4 regions of the Pseudomonas sp. CAM1A genome follow, and region 4 is predicted to be linked to each of the others. Evidence: riboswitches for the same ligand, from Rfam matches in the RefSeq annotation. Region 4 holds a riboswitch; each other region holds the start of a gene.
What was found. Region 4 has a riboswitch for cobalamin ahead of ABZO33_RS23320 (CbtB domain-containing protein). Riboswitches for the same ligand answer to the same signal wherever they lie in the genome.
Positions count from the first base shown of each region.

Region 1 (5,021 bases), on a different contig from region 4:
CCACGCAGTGTGGTGCGCCCTCAGGCCTGCTTGAGCAGCAGCGCCACGCCGGGGAAATACTGCCCCAGTTCGTTGTGCAGCTTGCGATAGGCATAGGGAAAGTACCAGGCGATCGCGCAGGCGGTGTGTTTCTGCAGGTCGTCGACCAGGTCCTGCAGTTCCTCGGGGCTGGCGTGCTGACCGGCCTTCCACGGGGTGACGAACAGCGCCCCGGCTTTGAGCTGGCTGGCGTAGGCGATCGCCTTGGCCTGGCTGGCGGCTTCCTGCAGGGTCGGCGCCAGGTCGAGGCGGGCGATACGCGGCCAGCGCTGACGGGTATGCAGGTGGATCGACTCCTCTGCGCTGCTGATGGCCAGGTCGCCACGGGCCTCGCGCTCGCCTTCGTCGCGCTGTTTTTTACTGGTGTACTGCTCCAGCGCAACCAGCTCAGCCTGCCAGGCCGCAGCCGCGAGCATCCCGGTGTTGGCTGCGGCGCCGTGCCAGTAGGGCGCTTCGTTGTCACCTTGAAACTGGTTGAAGCGGTCGATGCAGTCGACCCAGCGTTCCAGGGCGGGACGCAGGAACTCCAGGCTCGGGTTGTTGATGATCAGGCCTTGCATGCTGCGCTCCTTGTCATTGTGATCGAGGTCAGTCAGATAGTGGCTATGTGATATCACTGCTTTGAGTGTGGCACAAGCTGGCGGATCGGCCATTGATCCAGGCCAGATCGGCCCTCGTTCGATTGACGCTCCCGGTGCAACCCTCTAACCTTCGCGGCGTGTTTCAGGTGCCCGGCGAACCGCGGTTCGGCAGGGTGAAACTGGGAAGCCGGTGGGCGCCAGCAGGCGCGAGTCCGGCGCTGCCCCCGCAACGGTAGGTGAGTCGAAGACGGCGCAGGGCCACTGGGTACAGGTATCCGGGAAGGCGCGTCGTCCGGGGATGTCCCGCTCACGAGCCCGGAGACCGGCCTGTCACTGCCAACGGCATCACGGAGGGTGATGCGCGGTGCGATGTGGCCGTTGCCACGCCTCCTGCGCGCTCCTCGTCTGCCTGCCTTTTATCTGTCGCCGCCGCGACAGTCTGCGGAGACCCCTGATGAGCGAATCCACCGAACGCGACGAACGTCACCTGGCGCGCATGCTGCGCAAGAAGGCGATCATCGATGAGCGCATCGCCAATTCCCCCAACGAATGCGGCCTGCTGCTGGTACTGACTGGCAATGGCAAGGGCAAGAGCAGTTCGGCCTTCGGTATGCTCGCCCGCGCCCTGGGCCATGGCATGCAATGCGGCGTGGTGCAGTTCATCAAGGGCCGCAACAGCACCGGCGAAGAGCTGTTCTTCCGTCGTTTCCCCGAGCAGGTGCGCTATCACGTGATGGGCGAGGGCTTCACCTGGGAGACCCAGGACCGTCAGCGCGACATCGCCGCCGCCGAGGCCGCGTGGGCGGTATCACGCCAGTTGCTGCAGGATCCGTCGATCCAGTTCGTCGTGCTCGATGAGCTGAACATCGCGCTCAAGCACGGCTACCTGGACCTCGACCAGGTGCTCTCGGACATCCAGGCTCGTCCGCCGATGCAGCATGTGATCGTCACCGGGCGAGCGGCAAAACCGGAAATGATCGAACTGGCCGACACCGTCACCGAGATGGGCATGCTCAAGCACGCCTTCCAGGCCGGTATCCGCGCGCAGAAGGGCGTCGAATTGTGAGTGATTCGCGCCAGTGTCCCGCCGTGCTGATCGCGGCCCCGGCCTCGGGCCAGGGCAAGACCACGGTCACCGCCGCCCTGGCCCGCCTGCACCGCAACCGTGGGCGCAAGGTGCGGGTGTTCAAGTGCGGGCCTGACTTTCTCGACCCGATGATCCTCGAACGCGCCAGCGGCGCGCCGGTCTACCAGCTTGACCTGTGGATGATCGGTGCCGAAGAGAGTCGTCGCCTGTTGTGGGAGGCGGCGGGCGAGGCCGACCTGATCCTGATCGAAGGGGTGATGGGGCTGTTCGACGGCACGCCGTCGAGCGCCGATCTGGCCCGCCATTTCGGCGTGCCGGTGCTGGCGGTGATCGATGGCACGGCCATGGCCCAGACCTTCGGCGCCCTGGCCCTGGGCCTGGCGCGTTATCAGCCCGACCTGCCGTTCGCCGGGGTGCTGGCCAACCGGGTTGGCAGCCTGCGCCACGCACAGTTGCTCGAAGGCAGCCTCACCGAAGGCCTGCGCTGGTATGGCGGGTTGTCCCGCGAGCGTGGCATCGAGCTGCCCAGCCGTCACCTCGGCCTGGTCCAGGCCAGTGAACTGAACGACCTGGATGCGCGCCTGGATGCCGCGGCCGAAGCGCTGGCTGCCAGCTGCGATGCCGCATTGCCGCCACTGGTCAGTTTTGCACGGCCCGAGCCGGTGAGCGTGACCACGCCGCTGGCCGGCGTGCGCATCGGCGTGGCCCGCGATGAAGCCTTCGCCTTTACCTATGGGGCCAACCTGGATCTGCTGCGCAGCCTCGGCGCGCAGCTCGAATTCTTCTCGCCGTTGCATGATCGGGAACTGCCTGATGTAGACAGCCTGTACCTGCCAGGCGGCTACCCGGAGCTGCACCATCAGGCCCTGGCCGCCAACGCGCCGATGCTGGAGGCGATCCGCGCCCATCATGGCGCCGGCAAGCCGCTGCTGGCCGAGTGCGGCGGCATGCTCTACCTGCTCGACGCACTGACCGATGTGGCCGGTGTGCGTGCGCCGCTGGCAGGCCTGCTGCCGGGCGAGGCGACCATGCAGAAACGCCTGGCAGCCCTGGCCCTGCAGGTCGTCGAGTTGCCCGAAGGTACCCTGCGCGGCCACACCTATCACCATTCGCTGACCAGCACCGAGCTGGAACCGATTGCCCGGGGCCTGAGCCCCAACGGTGGACGCGGCAACGAGGCGGTCTATCGCCTGGGGCGGCTGACCGCTTCCTACGTGCACTTCTATTTCCCCTCCAACCCCGACGCGGCGGCGGCGCTGTTGCGACCATGAGCGAACACGCGTACAGCGCCGTCGAGCGCGCGGCGATCTACCGGGCCATCGGCGAACGTCGCGACATGCGCCATTTCGCCGGCGGCGAGGTGGCCCCCGAATTGCTGGGGCGTCTGCTCGCCGCCGCTCACCAGGCGCCCAGCGTGGGCCTGATGCAGCCCTGGCGCTTCATTCGAATCAGCCAACGTGATTTGCGCGAACGTATCCAGGCTTTGGTGGAGGAGGAGCGGGTGCGCACCGCCGAAGCCCTGGGCGAGCGTTCCGATGAGTTCATGAAGCTCAAGGTCGAAGGCATCAACGACTGCGCCGAGGTGCTGGTGGCTGCGTTGATGGACAAGCGCGAGGCGCATGTCTTCGGCCGCCGCACCCTGCCGGAGATGGACCTGGCTTCGCTGGCCTGCGCCATCCAGAACCTGTGGCTGGCGGCGCGGGCCGAAGGGCTGGGCATGGGCTGGGTGTCGCTGTTCGAGCCGCAGGCTCTGGCCGAGCTGCTGGGCATGCCCGCAGGCGCCAAGCCCATGGCGGTGCTGTGCCTGGGGCCGGTGACCGAGTTCTATCCGGCGCCGATGCTGGTATTGGAGGACTGGGCCGAGCAACGGCCCTTAAGCGAAATGCTGTACGAAAACCATTGGGGAGAGCGCCCATGAGCGTGGCCTTGCTGACCGTGGCCGGCGTGGCCCTGGATGCGCTGCTGGGCGAGCCGCGCCGGCGTCATCCGCTGGTGGGCTTCGGCAACTTCGCCTCGCGCCTGGAGCAACGCTTCAACGCCGGTGGCCGGGGCTGGCGCAGCCACGGTGTCACGGCCTGGTTCCTGGCGGTGGTGCCGCTGACCTTGCTGGCGTTGATCCTTTCCTGGTTGCCCGCTATCGGCTGGCTGGTGGACGTGCTGGCGCTGTACTGCGCGCTGGGTCTGCGCAGCCTGGGCGAACATGTGCTGCCGGTGGCCCAGGCACTGCGCCAGGGCGACCTGGAGGAAGCGCGGCGGCGCGTCGGTTACCTGGTTAGCCGCGAAACCCGCGAGCTGGACGAGCCTGCTGTGGCCCGGGCGGCCACCGAGTCGGTGCTGGAGAACGGCAGCGACGCGGTATTCGCTGCGCTGTTCTGGTTCGTCGTGGCCGGAGCGCCGGGGGTGGTGCTGTACCGCCTGAGCAATACCCTGGATGCCATGTGGGGCTATCGCAACGAACGTTTCGAGCGCTTCGGCTGGTGCGCGGCGCGCATCGACGATGGGCTGAACTATATTCCCGCCAGACTGGTGGCGCTGACCTATGCGCTGCTGGGCAAAACCCGCTTGGCCCTGGCCTGCTGGCGCAAACAGGCGCCACTGTGGGACAGCCCCAACGCGGGCCCGGTGATGGCGGCGGGGGCCGGAGCCCTCGGGGTAGAGCTGGGCGGCCCGGCGGTGTATCACGGCGAGCTGCACGAGCGGCCGCGCCTGGGCGAAGGGCCGATGGCCGACGCCGACGCCATCGACCGTGGCTGGAGCCTGGTGCAGCGCGGCGTGTGGCTGTGGGTGCTATTGATCTGCGTGGGAGCTTACCTCAATGCTTGAGCACGGTGGCCGCCTGCTGCGGGCTGTGAAACAGTACGCCATCGCTCGGGAGCAGTGGCTCGACCTGTCCAGTGGCATCGCGCCGTGGTCCTACCGGATACCGCCGATTCCCCTGGAAGCCTGGGCCCGGTTGCCGGAGACCGAGGACGGCCTGGAGGCGGCGGCGCGGCAATACTATGGCGCGCCGCCGCTGCTGGCGGTGGCCGGTTCCCAGGCGGCGATCCAGGCCTTGCCATACTTGCGCCCCAGCGGCCGGGTCGGGGTCCTGTCGCCGTGCTATGCCGAGCATCCCCATGCCTGGGCGCGCGCGGGGCACACCCTGGTCGAACTGGACGAGGCCGAGGTCGAGGACCAGCTCGACAGTCTCGACGTTCTGGTGCTGGTCAACCCCAACAACCCCACCGGCCGCCGGGTAACCCGCGAGCGCCTGCTGGCCTGGCATGCGCGTCTGGCCGAGCGTGGTGGCTGGTTGCTGGTGGACGAAGCCTTCA
Region 1 is NZ_JBFNXP010000005.1:194,286-199,306, reverse strand. Features, by position in the region: gene ABZO33_RS15200 (hypothetical protein) at 21-599, opposite strand; cobalamin riboswitch at 748-966, shown strand; gene cobO (cob(I)yrinic acid a,c-diamide adenosyltransferase) at 1,075-1,686, shown strand; gene ABZO33_RS15190 (cobyrinate a,c-diamide synthase) at 1,683-2,978, shown strand; gene bluB (5,6-dimethylbenzimidazole synthase) at 2,975-3,625, shown strand; gene cbiB (adenosylcobinamide-phosphate synthase CbiB) at 3,622-4,530, shown strand; gene cobD (threonine-phosphate decarboxylase CobD) at 4,523-5,021, shown strand, end outside.
Region 1: it holds a riboswitch for cobalamin, as region 4 does, so the genes downstream of both, cobO (cob(I)yrinic acid a,c-diamide adenosyltransferase) here and ABZO33_RS23320 (CbtB domain-containing protein) in region 4, are expected to answer to the same signal.

Region 2 (5,021 bases), on a different contig from region 4:
ACTGCCGGGCATTGGCCAGGGCCCAGGCCGCGTCGGCGTTGGCCAGGGGCTCGCCGTTGGCTGCATCGAGGGTGACGCGGCGACCGTCCGCCAGCTCCAGCAAATAGTACGGTTGCCCGCCCAGGCTGGTCAGGCGCAGCGCCTTCAACGGCTGCTCTGCCCAAGGCGCGGGCAACCCGGCGCAGCATCCCGCCGGCAAGGCCGGCAGGTGGGCCAGGCGCTCGGCCGGGGTCAGCTTGGGGTAGCCGACATACAGCATGACCACCCCGGAGACGAACCACAGCGCCATGAACAGGCAGGCAACGATGCCCAGCCAGCGATGCCACAGGTACAGCTGGCGTTTCAGGCCCATCAGTAGCGCCACTGCACAGCGACTTCCAGGCTGCGCGGCTCACCCAGGTAGTACTGGGTGTTGGTCTGGTGGATGAAGCGGGCGTAGACCTCGTCGGTGAGGTTGCGCAGCCGCGCGCTGAGCTGCACGTGCTGGTCCAGGTCGTGGGTCATCGACAGTCCGTAGAGGGTGTACGAAGGCACCCACTGGGTGTTGGCGGTGTTGGCGTAAACCGCCGAGACGTAGCGGGCGTCGGCGCCGACTTGCCAGCCCGGCGCCAGGTCGTAGGTCAGCCAGAGGTTGGCCACCCGGTCCGGGATGTTCACCGGGTTCTTGCCCTTGCGCGAGTACACCACGCCGCCGATGGTCTCGTTGAACTCGTCGTACTCGGCGTTGACCCAGCTGAAGTTGCCTGCCGCCAGCAGCTTGGGCGTGACCTTGAACGACGCTGCCAGCTCGATGCCGGTGGAGGTCTGCTGGCCGGCCTGCTCGGTGGTGTTGGGCACGGTCGAGGAGGGCACCGAGATGTTTTTGCGCACGATGCGGTAGGCCGCCGCGGTGGCCGAGCCGCGCCCGTCGAGGAAGTCGAACTTGCTGCCCACTTCCACCTGCCTACCGGTGCTCAGGTCGAAGTCGCCGACCTGGCTGATCGACGCGCCGGTGAGCGAGCCCCCCGGCGGTTCGGCCGAGGTGCTGTACTGGGTGTACAGGCTGATATCTGAGGTCAGGTCGTAGACCAGCCCCAGGCGCCCGGTGAAGGCATCCCAGCGCCGATTCAGCTTGGCCCGGGTCACGTGGTCGACCACGTCGAAGTCGATATGGTCGTAGCGCAGCGCGGTGACCAGCGACAGCTGGTCGGTCAGGCGGGTACGGTTTTCGACGAAGCCCGCCGTGGTGTCGGTATTGGTGCTGCGGCCCTTGGTGCGTGGAGCGTCCATGCCAGGGATGTCGAGGAAGTGGCCTGGCTGGAAAGCGTTGGGATCGATGCTGTCGAACGCGCCCTTGGACAACGGGTAAGCGGTCTGCTGGTTGCGGTTGTAGTCCACGCCGAACGCCCAGTCGCTGGCCAGGCCGAACAGCTGGCCCTGGTGGGTCAGCTCGATGCGGTTGCCGTTGACCTCCTGGTCGTGGCGCTGGCGGTAGCCGCCGGAGCGGGCGATGGCGGTGTTGCCGGGGTTGTAGCGGTACACCTCGAGGTTGCGGTAATCGCGCTGGCCGTTGTAGTGGTAGAAGGTGTTGCGCAACTGGTTGCTGTCGTCGATGCGGTAGTCGGTGATCGAGCGCAGCCAACGGGTGCGCTGCTCGTAGCGGCCGTCCTCGACGTTGTAGTTGTCAAAGCGCTTATGCTTGTCGATGTGCAGGGTGCCGCTGGCCGGTTGCAGCACCGGCGCGCCCCAGTAGGGGCTGTCTTCCTGCTCTTCGAGGTACTCGATGGCCAGGGTGTGCGACAGCTGGTCGTTGATGTCGCTGAGCAGCGAGAAGGCCAGGTTGCCGGCCCCGTTCTCCTGGCGGTCGATGTAGCCATTGGTGCTGGTGCGGCTGTAGTCGAGCCGCGCATAGTGGCGCGGCCCGTCGCCGCTGTTGAGCGCCTTGTTGAAGCCGACCGAGGTTTCCATCGTGTCGTAGCGACCATAGCTGACACGGCCTTCGAAGGTATCCTCGTCGCGGTTGGCCAGCTTGGTGATCATGTTCAGGCTGCCGCCGACGGCGCCGCTGCCGTTGAGGAAAGACGACGGCCCGCCGAGCAGTTCGACGCGGTCGTAGATCCACGCCCCGACCGGGCGCCCGGCGGCGCCGTACTGCAGGTTGATGCCGTTGAACAGCTGGCTGACCTGGGCGCCGTTGAAGCCGCGATACGACACATAGCCACCCCAGCCGGGTGGTGCCGAGGCGTTGACTCCCGGCAGGGCGTTGGCGGCGTCCTGGAAATTGCGCGCGCCGATGCGCTGCATGGTCTTGCGGTCGGCGACGCTGACCGAGGCGGGGTTCTCGCGGGCGCTGAGGTTCAGGCGCGAGCCGCTTTCGATGGGCCGGTCGAGGTCGAGGCTGGTCGCCTCCTTGGGTTGCTCGGCCGTGGCCGTGACGTTGCTGGCGGGCAGGGTGAGGGTGTCATCCTGCGCCCAGGCGCAGGTTGCGCTGCCAACGAGCAGCGCCAGAGTGGTCATGCGGAACATGCAAGGCTTCCTGGCTGAAATCGGTGAGCGCACGCCCGCTGCCGATCAGGCAGCACGAGGGCGTGGCGATGTCAGAGCGAGAGAAGCGAAGCGGGGGAGGCGCGGGGATTGACCAGTGGCCAGCGCTGCTTGGGCAGGCGCGGCGCGGGTTGTCTGGGTAAGGGTTTGCTCGACTCCCCGGCGAGCAGGGCCAGCAAGCCGAAGAACACCGCCAGCAGGATGGCGCTGAACAGGCTGGCGATCACGCAGTCGCCGCTCGCGGGCAGCACCGGGTCGGTGATGTCCTGGTCGCCCTTGAACACGCCGCTGCTGTCGGCCGCGCACCAGGCGGCGTCGTCCAGGCCGGCCAGGCGCAGCCCGGCCATCTGCCCATGGCCCATGGCGCACAGCAACGAGCCGAACAGGATGCTGAAATACAGCACCCAGGCGACTTGCGATCGTGTGTGGCGGGCCAGCTTCATCGGCAAAGCTCGAAGGGAATGGGAATAGTTTAGGCGTGCGGATTCTACAACTTTTGACACATCTGCCTAGAGTGAACGGCCGATAAAAAACATTCGAAACGATTCACCCGCCTCGCTTGACGCCCATTGGCCCCAGGTGTTCAGATGCCGACCGATTTCAGGTGCCCCATGCCGCCGCGTATGGGGTGAAACGGGAAACCGGTACGCGCTTCGCGCCAGTCCGGTGCTGCCCCCGCAACGGTATGCAAGTGATGCCTTCGACAGACCACTGTGGCCCGCGGGTCATGGGAAGGTGAAGGCATCTTGTCTTGCGAGCCCGGAGACCGGCCTGGAATGTTGTAGGCAAACTCCTGCGGTGGGCGGGCATGGGCCGGTATTGGCGTGTGCGCGATCCGTGCTCCTGCGTGCTTCTGCGAAAGTCACTTTCGAGAAGAGCATGATTGCTGTGATTCACTCCCAACGTTGTTTCCCCACGGCCCGGACCCTGTTCCTGGGCTGTCTGGCCAGTCCCCTGGCACTGGCCGAAAACACCCCCCTGATCCTCGACCAGCAGATCGTTGCCGCGCCGTCGGTAGAGTCGACCACGGTCGCCGCCATGGCCCAGTACGGCAGCAAGGTCGAGATCGTCAGCCGCGAGCAGATCGAGCGCGCCGGCCCCGGCGCCGACATCACCCGGGTGATGCAGATGTTCATCCCCGGCTTCTACGTCGCGCCGAAGAACGGACCGTTCGACTACGGCAGCTACTCGCTGCTCGGCGGGCGCAACGACGACACATTGATCCTGCTCGACGGTGTACGCCTGAACAACCGCCTGTACGGCGGCCTGTACCTGGACACCCTGCCGGCCAACGCGGTGGAGCGCATCGAGGTGCTCAAGGGCGGCCAGAGCCTGTTGTTTGGCACCCAGGCCGTGGCGGGGGTGATCAACATCGTCACCCGTAGCCCGCAACGCCGTCAGGCTTCAGGTGAGGTCAACCTGGGCCTGGACAGCTTCGCCGGCAGCAGCAAGGACGCCCGCGTCGAGCGAATCTTCAGCAATGGCTTCGGCGACCTGGGCCTGCTGACCTATGTCAGCCACAACGTCTCCGACGGTTACCAGCCGTTTCGCAACCGCGACTACAGCGGCAACGTCAGCGACAAGAAACGCGGCTACGAGGTGACCACCTTCGGCGGCAAGGCGATCCAGGCCTTTGGCGACGATGCGCGGCTGGAGCTGTTCTACCAGTACACCGACGCCAACCTCGATTTCGCCCGACCGGTGAACAATTACAAGACCACCAATGATCGCGTGCAGCAGATCGCCACGGCCACCTTCGAACAGCGCGTCAGCGAGCGCCTGAGCTACTTCGTCAAGGGCCACGTCAACGACTGGGACACCCGCTACACCCGCATCAACAACCGCGCCGACGGCAGCCGCGACGTGGTCAACCACAACGACTACTGGGGCTTCACCGATTGGGGCGTGCAGGCCGAGGGCAAGGCCGAGCTCGACGGCGGCCACGTGCTGGTGTTCGGTTCCGACAACCAGTGGTTCAAGGGCCAGGACGACGTGTTGGTGATCGATGACAACAAGGCCCAGGCCAATGCGTTGTACGCCCAACTGCGACCCAGGATCGAGGCCTTGCCCAACTGGCACCCTAGCCTCGGCCTGCGCCATGAGGCCATGAGCGGCGGCGACAGCGCCACCGTCGGCATGCTCACCTCGCTGTACGACCTGAACGACAACTGGCAACTGCGCGGCCAGTATGGCAGCGCCTACAAGTTGCCAAACGCCGAGCAGTTGTTCGTCAACGAGCCCGGCGACGAGATCGGCAACCGTGACCTCAAACCCGAGAAGAGCCGCAATGCCGAGCTTGGCCTGGACTACCACGGTCTGCCGCTGGGGCGTGAATTCAACGCCAGCGTCACCGTGTTCCGACGCAAGATCACCGACTTGATCACCCTGGACGGCAGCCAATGGGTCAACGGCCAGGGGCAGGTGCAGATGCGTGGTTTCGAGGCCGATGCGCGTATCCAGCTCGACGACCAATGGAGCCTGCAGGCCGACATGACCCG
Region 2 is NZ_JBFNXP010000010.1:183,680-188,700, reverse strand. Features, by position in the region: gene ABZO33_RS21795 (PepSY domain-containing protein) at 1-346, opposite strand, end outside; gene ABZO33_RS21790 (TonB-dependent receptor) at 352-2,505, opposite strand; gene ABZO33_RS21785 (DUF2946 family protein) at 2,577-2,966, opposite strand; cobalamin riboswitch at 3,109-3,313, shown strand; gene ABZO33_RS21780 (TonB-dependent receptor plug domain-containing protein) at 3,403-5,021, shown strand, end outside.
Region 2: it holds a riboswitch for cobalamin, as region 4 does, so the genes downstream of both, ABZO33_RS21780 (TonB-dependent receptor plug domain-containing protein) here and ABZO33_RS23320 (CbtB domain-containing protein) in region 4, are expected to answer to the same signal.

Region 3 (5,021 bases), on a different contig from region 4:
TAGCTGTTGCTCATCGTCAATGACCACGGCAGCGGGTCAGTGCTGGTACTGCACAAGGAAAACGAGAGCTCAGATGTCAGACTGTCGCGAAAGCGGCGTAAGACTATTTCCAGCACGCACACAGCAGAAGAGGACTGGTCCACAGTCTGCATGAGGTCCGTCTGCATTTGATGTAGGGCCTGTCAGCGATCCCCTGAAACGTGGCGTTCCTTTCCTCGCCCGATGGCCAAGGCAAGCCTTCTAGCAGCCCGCAGGTACCCTGATCATCACCCAGTCACGGTGTCGCTCGTCACCGCAAGGGAAGATCGCCTCTCCCACCTTGCGAAAGCCGTTGCGCTGATAGAAACGGATCGCTCGGGCGTTCAGTTCATTGACGGTAAGCCGCGCCTGGCCATCAACCTGGGCGAGGGTCATGGAGAGCAATAGTTGGCCGGCGCCCGTGCCATGAACGCAAGGCAGTACATAGCAGCGGGAGATTTCCGCCAGTTGATCGGCTTCGGCAATACCCAGCTCGCCGGGCGCCAGATCGAGCATGCTGTAGCCCAGCACCTGGCCATCCCGTTCGACCACCAGCAACCGCTTGTGCGCGTGCTCCAGGTGCGCCCGGAAATGTTCAGGCTGGAGATGCTGGGCGATGTAGTGCTGCTGGGCGCTGACCGCGCTATCGGGCGGGCTGGCCAGGGCGAAGGTCGCTTGGCCGACGAGGCTCAGGGCCACGCAGTCTTCGTCACGGGCCGGGCGAATCTGGTAGGGCATGGCAACATCCTGTCGGGCAGCCGGGTCACATTCGACAATGCCAGCCACTCCCTGCCGACGCAAGGTTCAGGCGTCGCCATGGGCCAGCCGCTTGAGCTTTTCGGTATCGACCCGCACGAACACCGAATCGGCGGTGACGGTCAGTACATCCCCGGCCCAGACTTCGCAGATCACCCGTGTCTTGCGCCCCAGCTCACCCTCGACCCGGGCCTTGAGCAGCAGCTCGACGCCCATGGGCGTGGGCTTGAGGTAGGTCAAGCCAAGCTGGCCGGTGACGCAGTCGATGCGCGGCAGGCTGCCAGGTTCGCGGCCTTCGGCACGGTAGTGGCAGGCCATGGCAGTCCAGTTGGAATGGCAGTCGACCAGCATGGCCAGCAAACCACCGTAGACCAGGCCGGGCCAGCCGGTGAAGGTCGGATCGGGGGTATGCCGGCACCACAGGTGGACGCCGTCGGCGTCCCAGTGGCTCTGCACATGCAGGCCGCTGGGGTGGGAACAGCCGCAGCCGTAGCAGATGCCTTCGGGGGCGGCGAGTTGTTGCAGGGACAGGGCTTGCTCGGTCATACGCGTCCTTGGCTTGTTGGTGTTGGATAAGGAGGCTGGCTGCCGATGGTAGCGCCCTGCGCGGCCTGCGCCAATGCACGGGGCCTGCCCGCAGACATTACCTGCCTGACGGCAACCGCTCTGAACCGCGATTCAGCCACAATCAGCCCGCCCATCCAGACGATTGACTCCCTGCCCGTTCGGTGGTCAGATGCGCGCCAGTTTCAGGTGCCCTGCGCCGCCGCGCGCAAGGTGAAACGGGAAGCCGGTGAGTCGCTACCACGACAAGTCCGGCGCTGCCCCCGCAACGGTAAGCGAGCGAACCCTTCGACAGACCACTGTGCACACGCATGGGAAGGTGAAGGTTTCATGCCCCTCGCAAGCCCGGAGACCGGCCTGAGGCTTCACTTGGCAACCCGCGGTGGGCGGGCGCAGGCCGGTATTCGCGTGCGCGCCTGCGCGCGCTTCGCCGTTGCGTGTTTTCCACCGGGATCCATTCTTTCCTGCAGCAGTGGAACGACATGTCCCGTATCAACAAGCTTCACACCCTGGCGGCCTGCCTGGCCGTGTCCCTGCCGGCGCTGGCCGACGAGCAGCCCAGCCCTGCGCTCACCCTGCCGTCCACGGCGATCACCGATAGCCGCGACCCGCAGGCCGTCGACCTGGCCACCCCCACCCAGGCCGGTTCGCGCCTGAACCTCAGTGCCCTGGAAACCCCGGCGAGCACCAGCAGCATCACCGCCGCGCAGATCCAGCAACGCAACAACACCACGGTGCAGGATGCCGTGACCCGCTCGCCGGGCATCACCTTCATCGGTACCCCTGGCGATGGCGGTACCGGCTTGTCGGCGCGCGGTTTCACCGGCCAGAGTTCGGTGATGACCCTGTTCGACGGGGCGCGCCTGTACGCCGGCGCCGGCACCCTCACCTACCCGGTCGACCCCTGGATGGTCGAGCGTATCGATGTGATCCGTGGGCCTGCCTCGGTGCTGTATGGCGAAGGCGCCACCGGGGCAACGGTCAACGTGATTCCGAAAAAGCCCTTCAGCGGTGATATCCGCAATCACCTGCGCCTGGGCTATGGCTCCTGGGACCGCCAGCAACTGGGGCTGGACAGCGGCGGCAGCCTGAGCGAGCGCCTGAGCTACCGCGCCACCCTGAACCAACAGGCAGGCAACGGCTGGGTCGACCGCACCGATTCGCGCAGCCTGGCGTTCTCCGGCGCGCTGCGCTTCGATGCCAGTGACGACCTGAGCTTCACCCTGTCCCACGAACGTGGCGACGCGCAACCTGCCAACTACTACGGCACGCCGCTGATCGACGGCCATCTGCGCAGCAGCGTGCGCAACAAGAACTACAACGTCAGCAATGACCAGCAGCGCTACCACGATGAGTGGACACGGCTGACCAGCGACTGGAACATCAGCGACAGCATCAGCGCCAGCAACCAGCTGTACTACATCAAGAGCCGTCGCCACTGGCGCAATGCCGAGGAATACGCCTGGGATGCCGGTGTGATCCAACGCGGCAGTTTCCTGGAGATCAAGCACAACCAGGAGCAGATCGGCGACCGCCAGAGCTTCACCTTCGATCACTCGCTGTTCGGCCTGGCCAGCAAGACCGTGGTGGGCGCCGAGTACAACAAGATCCGCTTCAACATCGACAGCAACTCGCCCTACGAAGATGGCTACACCGACCCGCTCGACCCTTGGCGGCCGGCCCCCGGCGGGTTCCACAGTGCCGATCCGACGCGCCCGCAGACGCTGTCGAAAACCAGCACCTTCTCGCTGTTCGCCGAAAACCGCACGCAACTTACCGAACGCCTGTCGCTGGTCACGGGCATACGCCGCGACCAGAACCACATCGACCGCAACGACCTGGTGAAGGACACTCGCGAAGACCAGAGCCTGCGTGGCGGCAACTGGCGCGCCGGCCTGGTGTACGCGCTGACTGACGACCTGTCCGTGTACGGCCAATACTCCACCAGCGAGGATGGTGTCGGTGACCTGCTGACCTTGCGCCCGGAGCAACGCCTTGAACTGACCGAAGCCAAGCAGACCGAGTTCGGCCTCAAGCAACGGTTCTGGGACGGACGCGGTGAATGGACGGTGGCGGCCTACCACATCGTCAAGAAGAAGCTGCCGGTGTACGACGTGGTCTCCAAGCGCAGCCAGCAGGCAGGCCAACAGACCTCCGACGGCCTGGAGGCAAGCCTGGAGCTGGCTCTGGGCAACCAATGGCAGCTGTCGGGCAATGCAGCCTTGGTGCGCGCCAAGTACGATGATTTCACTCAACTCAGCCGAGGCGTTTCCTACGACCGGTCTGGCAACCACCCGCAGGACGTCCCACGTCGGACCGCCAACCTGTGGCTGAGCAAAGGCTTCGGGCAAAGCGTCGACACCGGTATCGGCCTGCGCTACGTAGACGCCCGCTATTCCAGCGCCGCCAATGACCAGCGCGTGCCGGGCTACACCGTGGTCGATGCCAACATCGGCTGGCAGGTGCTGCCCGACGTGCGCCTGGGCCTGCAGGTGAACAACCTGTTCGATCGCGCGTATGCCCAGTCGAGCTACAGCGGCGAACAGTGGCTGCTGGGCGCGCCGCGCTCGTATTTCGCCACGGTGGACTACAGCTTCTGAGGCAGGCGTTGCGCACTCAGGCTCAAGAACGTAGATCATTGATCTAACTGGGGCTGCGTGGGAGCGGGCTTGCCCCGCGATGCGATGCATGGCACCGGCTCAGCCGGTGTTCGCGGGTCAAGCCCGCTCCCACGCTGTTCGTGCATAGCCTCGACGCCTGCGCCTGTCGCGCGGTGCTTGATCGGCGCCGCGTCAGATGCTCGACTTAGCTCTACGCCTCCGTTACAAGCAGCGTGCCATGACCGACATCCCGCAGATTCCCACAGCACCCGTGCACGCGCTTGACCAGCCGCGCACCCTGCTGTTCCTCGCCTACCCGCAGATGGGCCTGCTCGACCTCACCGGCGCGCAGACAGTGTTCTGGGCCGCGACCAAGGCCCGCGCCGCGCGTGGCCTAGCCGGCTACCGGGTGGTCACCGCCAGCCTCGAGGGGGGCCTGGTGGCCACCGCCGAGGGCCTGGCCGTCGCCACCGAGCCACTGGCCCCCTGGCTGCACGAGCCCTTCGATACACTGGTCGTACCCGGCGCGCCGGAAATCGTCCGCACCCTCCCCGATCACACCGAGCTGGTCGCCTGGCTGGCCCAGGCTGCCCAACGCGCCCGACGCACCGCTTCGGTGTGCAGCGGCACCTTCTTGCTGGCCGCCGCCGGCCTGCTCGATGGCCGCCGCGCCGCCACCCACTGGGCGATGTGCGATGCCCTGCACCGACGCTTCCCGGCCATCGAGGTGGATGCCGAGTCGATCTTCGTGCAGCAGGATCAGGTGTGGACTTCGGCCGGAGTCAGCGCCGGCATCGACCTGGCGCTGGCCCTGGTCGAAGCTGACTGTGGCCGCGAGGTGGCGATGCAGGTGGCTCGCGAATTGGTGGTATTTCTCAAGCGCCCCGGCGGCCAGGCGCAATTCAGCGAACTGCTCAAGGCCCAGGGCGAGGACAGCGACACCTTCGAAACCCTGCACCTATGGCTCAGCGAGCACCTGGGCGACCCGCGGCTGACGGTCGAGCGGCTGGCCGAGCAGGCGCGCATGAGCCTGCGCAATTTCACCCGGGTGTACAAGCACAAGACCGGGCGCACCCCGGCCAA
Region 3 is NZ_JBFNXP010000006.1:23,794-28,814, forward strand. Features, by position in the region: gene ABZO33_RS15600 (N-acetyltransferase family protein) at 241-756, opposite strand; gene ABZO33_RS15605 (PaaI family thioesterase) at 823-1,320, opposite strand; cobalamin riboswitch at 1,509-1,714, shown strand; gene ABZO33_RS15610 (TonB-dependent receptor) at 1,821-3,938, shown strand; gene ABZO33_RS15615 (GlxA family transcriptional regulator) at 4,177-5,021, shown strand, end outside.
Region 3: it holds a riboswitch for cobalamin, as region 4 does, so the genes downstream of both, ABZO33_RS15610 (TonB-dependent receptor) here and ABZO33_RS23320 (CbtB domain-containing protein) in region 4, are expected to answer to the same signal.

Region 4 (5,021 bases):
GAGTTCCTTGCAGGTAAAAGGGGCGGATTATCCGCCGATGGCCAGGGCCAGGGTAGCGCCGCCGAGCCCTTGCCTTGGCACATGCAGGCGCGGCGCGGCACCTGTGCGCCCGGCCAGGGCCAGGGCTGCGCTTTCGGCGACACCCCAGCAGCCGGTCTGGGCGTACACCGTTGTCGAGCGCTGACTGAGCAGCGCTTCGAAGGTCGACAAGTGGCTGCTGTCGAAGCAGATGAACGGCAACCCGAGCCGCTCGGCCAGTGCCAGCAGCCCGGGCTCGCGCGCCTTGGGTTCGATGCTGGCGATTGCCTTCAGCGCCGACAGGGGCAGGGCGTGGCTGGTCAGGGTCTGGCGCAGCAGCACCGCGAGCGTTTCGACCGGGCAGCCACGGCGGCAACCAAAGCCGGCATACAGCGCCGGCTGGGGCACAAGGTCGCGCATCAGTGCTGGCTGGAGCGGCGGAACAACCAGGCGCTGAGCAGGCCCAGGGCCACCCAGAACGCGGCGTTGGTCAGCCACGAAGCGATTTTGAACTGGGTCTCCAGCGCCTCGGGCGCCAGGCTTTCATGAACCGCTGGCTGTGGCGCGCCGATCAGGTGCGGGATCACCAGCAGGGCGACTCCGAGCACCTTGAACAGCCAGTGCTGGGCGAACACCAGCAACGCCAGGCCGGCGGCAGTGGCGGCGGCGGTGCCGATCCACCAGGTCTGGCGCTGGCCAAGGTCGGCGGCGGCGGTGCCTGGCAGTTCCGGTGGCAGGCCCAGGGTCGGCGCCAGGCAGAACACGGCGAAGCCCGCCAGGCCCCACAGCGCGCCGGTGGCCACACGGCCCGGGGCACGCAGGCTGTACAGGGCGGCGAGGATCAGGGCGAAGCCGACGGCGACCACCAGGTTGCCGCCTGTGGTAGACAGGATCCGTTGCCAGCCATCTTCGGGTGCCCAGGCCTCGGCACTGTGCTCATGAGGCGCGGCGGCTTCGCCATGCTCATGCTGTTCGACGGCGGGGGCGGCGGTTTCATAGGTTTCCGCCTGGAGAATCAGCGGGGCGACCCAGAAGCTTTGCAACAGGGTCAGCAGCAGGGCGGCGAGCAGGCCGCTGAAGCCCGCGGTACGGGCGATGCGCGTGATCATGCGGGCGTACTCAGTGGCAAGGGAAGGCGGCGCTGTGGCGGGTGTCGTGGGCGGCGTTGTGCACCGCCTCGATGTGCGAGAAACCGGCGAAGTACACCAGGCACAGGCCCAGCAGGCTGGCGCCGACCGCGACGATCAGGCGCTGGCTGAGGCTCACGGGGGTGGCGATACTGGGTTTGGCGTGGGTGATGGGCATGACGCGTTCCTCTGCTGCTTTTGTTGTGGCAACGGGCAGGCGCGACGCCCCCGGGCACGGTTGGCCCAGGTGATACGACAGCGCCCGCCCACCGCGGGGTGTTCTGCAAGCATGTCAGGCCGGTCTCCGGGCTGGCGAGGTGGAGCTGGGCTCCATTGATCAAACGCCACCTTCCCATGCCGCACGATGGGCACAGTGGTCTGGACGCTTCTCTCGCTTACCGTTGCGGGGGCAGCACCGGCCTTGTCGGCCCTCTGCAAGGAGGCGCGACGCACCGGTTTCCCGTTTCACCCCCGTTGGGGGCACCTGAACGCAATGCGCTAGCAAATCACGGGGCCGGGCCTGCGTCAATCGCCGCGGCGGTTGACCGCCAGGCAGGCACTGCGTAGCCTTGCCGGTTCGAGGTTCCCGGGCGTTGTCCCGGGCTAAGACGGGAACGCGGTACAAGCCGCGGCTGCCCCCGCAACTGTAGGCACTGAAGGGTTCGGCACAGCCACTGCGCACGCGCGGGAAGGCGCCATCCCACCGGCTTTGATGGCCGGCGGTGCAAGCCAGGAGACCTGCCTCGCAACGTTTTCGACTTTCAACCGGGCGGGGTGATCCGGTGGCGAAACAGCCAGGCCGACACGGGCCGTGGCTGTCGTCCTGCATGCCCGCGCCATTGCTGCCAAGGGCATCGCGACATGAAAACACTGGCCAAGCTTCCCGTCACCATCGTTACCGGCTTCCTCGGCTCGGGCAAGACCACCTTGCTGCGCCACATGCTCGACAACGCCCAGGGCCGCCGCATCGCGGTGATCGTCAACGAGTTCGGCGAGCTGGGCATCGATGGCGAGATCCTCAAGCAGTGCAGCATCGGCTGCTCCGAGGAAGAGGCCAACGGCCGCGTCTACGAGTTGGCCAACGGCTGCCTGTGCTGCACCGTGCAGGAGGAGTTCTTCCCGGTAATGCGCGAGCTGGTGGCGCGCCGCGGCGATCTTGACCATATCCTTATTGAAACCAGCGGCCTGGCCCTGCCCAAACCGCTGGTGCAGGCCTTCCAGTGGCCGGAGATCCGCAACGCCTGCACGGTCGATGCGGTGATCACCGTGGTCGACAGCCCGGCCGTGGCCGCCGGCACCTTTGCCGCCTACCCGGACCAGGTCGATGCCCAGCGCAAGCTTGATCCCAACCTCGATCATGAGTCGCCGCTGCACGAACTGTTCGCCGACCAGCTGGCCAGCGCCGACCTGGTGGTACTGAACAAGGCCGACCTGATCGATGCCGAGGGCCTGACCAAGGTCCGTGCCGAAGTCGCCGAGGAGCTGCCGCCGGCGGTCAAGGTGATCGAGGCCAGCAGTGGTCGCCTGCCGCTGGAGGTGCTGCTGGGTGTGGGCGCCGAGTCCGAGGCGCACATCGACGGCCGCCGCACCCATCACGACTCGCATCACGACGGCGATGACCATGACGACCATGACCACGACGCCTTCGATTCGATCTCCATCGACCTGCCCGAGGCCGACGAAAGCCTGCTGCTCGATGCCTTGACGCAACTGGTCACCGAGTTCGGCATCCTGCGCGCCAAGGGCTTCGCCGCCATTCCCGGCAAGCCGATGCGCCTGCTGATCCAGGGTGTGGGTACCCGCTTCGACAAGCATTTCGACCGTGCATGGCGCAGCGAGGAGCCACGGATCACGCGCCTGGTGCTGATCGGCCAGGACCTGGACGCGGCCCAGCTGGAAGCGCGCCTGCGCCAGGCCCTGGGCGCCTGACCCATGCACCTGCTGCGGACCCAGCCCGGCGGCTTTGTGCCGGACGACAGCATCGCCGACCTCGGCCAGACCCCCGCCGAACTGGTGATCCTCTGCAGCGGTGACTCACACCTGGCGCTGCTTGCCGAAACCGCCGAGCAGTTGCCGGCGGATTTCCCCAGCGTGCGCCTGGCCAACCCGATGCAGGTGCAGAACCACGCCTCGGTCGACCTGTATGTCGACCAGGTGCTGCGCCATGCCAAGGTGATCCTGGTGTCGCTGCATGGCGGCGTCGGTTACTGGCGCTACGGTGTCGAACAACTGGTCGAGTTGGCGGCCCGGGGCGTGCAGCTGATCCTGGTGCCCGGCGACGACCGCCCCGACCCGGAGCTGACCGGCCTGGGCACGGTACGTGGCGAACAGGCCGAGCGCCTCTGGCATTACCTGCGCCAGGGCGGCAAGGCCAATGCACTGAACCTGTTCAACTGCCTGGCCAGCCACTGGCTGGGGCGCGCCTACCCCTGGGACGAGCCGCAGCCATTGCCGCGCACGGTGGTCTATCATCCGGCCAAGGCCAGCGCACGGCTCGAGGACTGGTACGCCGAATGGCACCCGGAGCACCCGGTGGCGCCGCTGCTGTTCTACCGCTCCCACCTGCAGGCAGCCAACACCGCGTTCATCGATGTGTTCTGCCAGCGCCTGCAGGCTTGCGGCTTGAATCCGCTACCGATCGCCGTGGCCAGCCTCAAGGAGCGCGCTTGCCTGGATCAGGTCGAGGCCTGGCTCGACGAAGTGCAGGCCGAGGTGGTCATCAACACCACCGGCTTTGCTCTGTCCAGCCCCGAACAGCCCAATCTGCGCCCGCTGCGTCGCGACGTGCCGGTGTTGCAGGCGATCTGCGCCCAGGACAACCAGCCTGGCTGGGAGCAGAGCGAGCAGGGCCTCGGCGCCCGCGACCTGGCGATGCACATCGCCTTGCCCGAGCTGGACGGGCGCATCATCACCCGGCCGGTGAGCTTCAAGGACCTGGCCTGGCGCAGCGAGCGCAGCCAGTCCGACGTGGTCTGCTACCGCGCCCACCCCGAACGCATGGATTTCGTCGCCGAACTGGCGCGGCGCTGGGTGACACTGGCGCGCCTGGACAACCAGGAAAAGCGCGTGGCGCTGGTGCTGGCCAACTACCCGACCCGCGACGGGCGCATCGGCAACGGTGTCGGCCTCGACACCCCAGGTGCGGCGTTGAATATCCTCCAGGCCCTGCAGGCGCAGGGCTATCCGGTAGCCGGCCTGCCCGACAGCGGCACCGAGTTGATCCACCAGTTGCTCGGCGGTGTCACCAACGATCTCGATCACCTTGACCAGCGCCCTTGCGCCCAGAGCCTGGCCCTGGCCGACTACCACAGGGCCTTCGCCGCGTTGCCCGAGGCCAACCAGCGCGCCGTGCTGGAGCGCTGGGGGCCGCCCGAGCAGGACCCGATGTTCCGCAGCGGGCGCATGATGGTCGCTGGCCTGCGCTACGGCCTGACCTTCGTCGGCATCCAGCCGGCGCGGGGCTACCAGGTGGACCACAGCGCCGTGTACCACGACCCGGACCTGGTGCCGCCGCACGGCTACCTGGCGTTTCACTTCTGGTTGCGCAACGGCTACGCCGCCGATGCGCTGATCCATGTCGGTAAGCACGGCAACCTGGAATGGCTGCCGGGCAAGGGCGTGGGGCTGTCCGCCGAATGCTGGCCGGATGCGTTGCTCGGGCCGTTGCCCAACATCTATCCATTTATCGTCAACGATCCGGGCGAGGGCGCCCAGGCCAAGCGCCGTACCCAGGCGGTGATTATCGATCACCTGATGCCGCCACTGACCCGTGCCGAGACCTACGGCCCGCTGCGCCATCTGGAACAGCTGGCCGACGAGTACTACGAAGCGCAGCTGCTCGATCCACGTCGCGCCAACGAGTTGCAGCGCGACATC
Region 4 is NZ_JBFNXP010000013.1:18,080-23,100, reverse strand. Features, by position in the region: gene ABZO33_RS23330 (cobalamin biosynthesis protein) at 28-438, opposite strand; gene ABZO33_RS23325 (CbtA family protein) at 438-1,127, opposite strand; gene ABZO33_RS23320 (CbtB domain-containing protein) at 1,138-1,323, opposite strand; cobalamin riboswitch at 1,423-1,648, opposite strand; cobalamin riboswitch at 1,709-1,906, shown strand; gene cobW (cobalamin biosynthesis protein CobW) at 2,007-3,074, shown strand; gene cobN (cobaltochelatase subunit CobN) at 3,078-5,021, shown strand, end outside.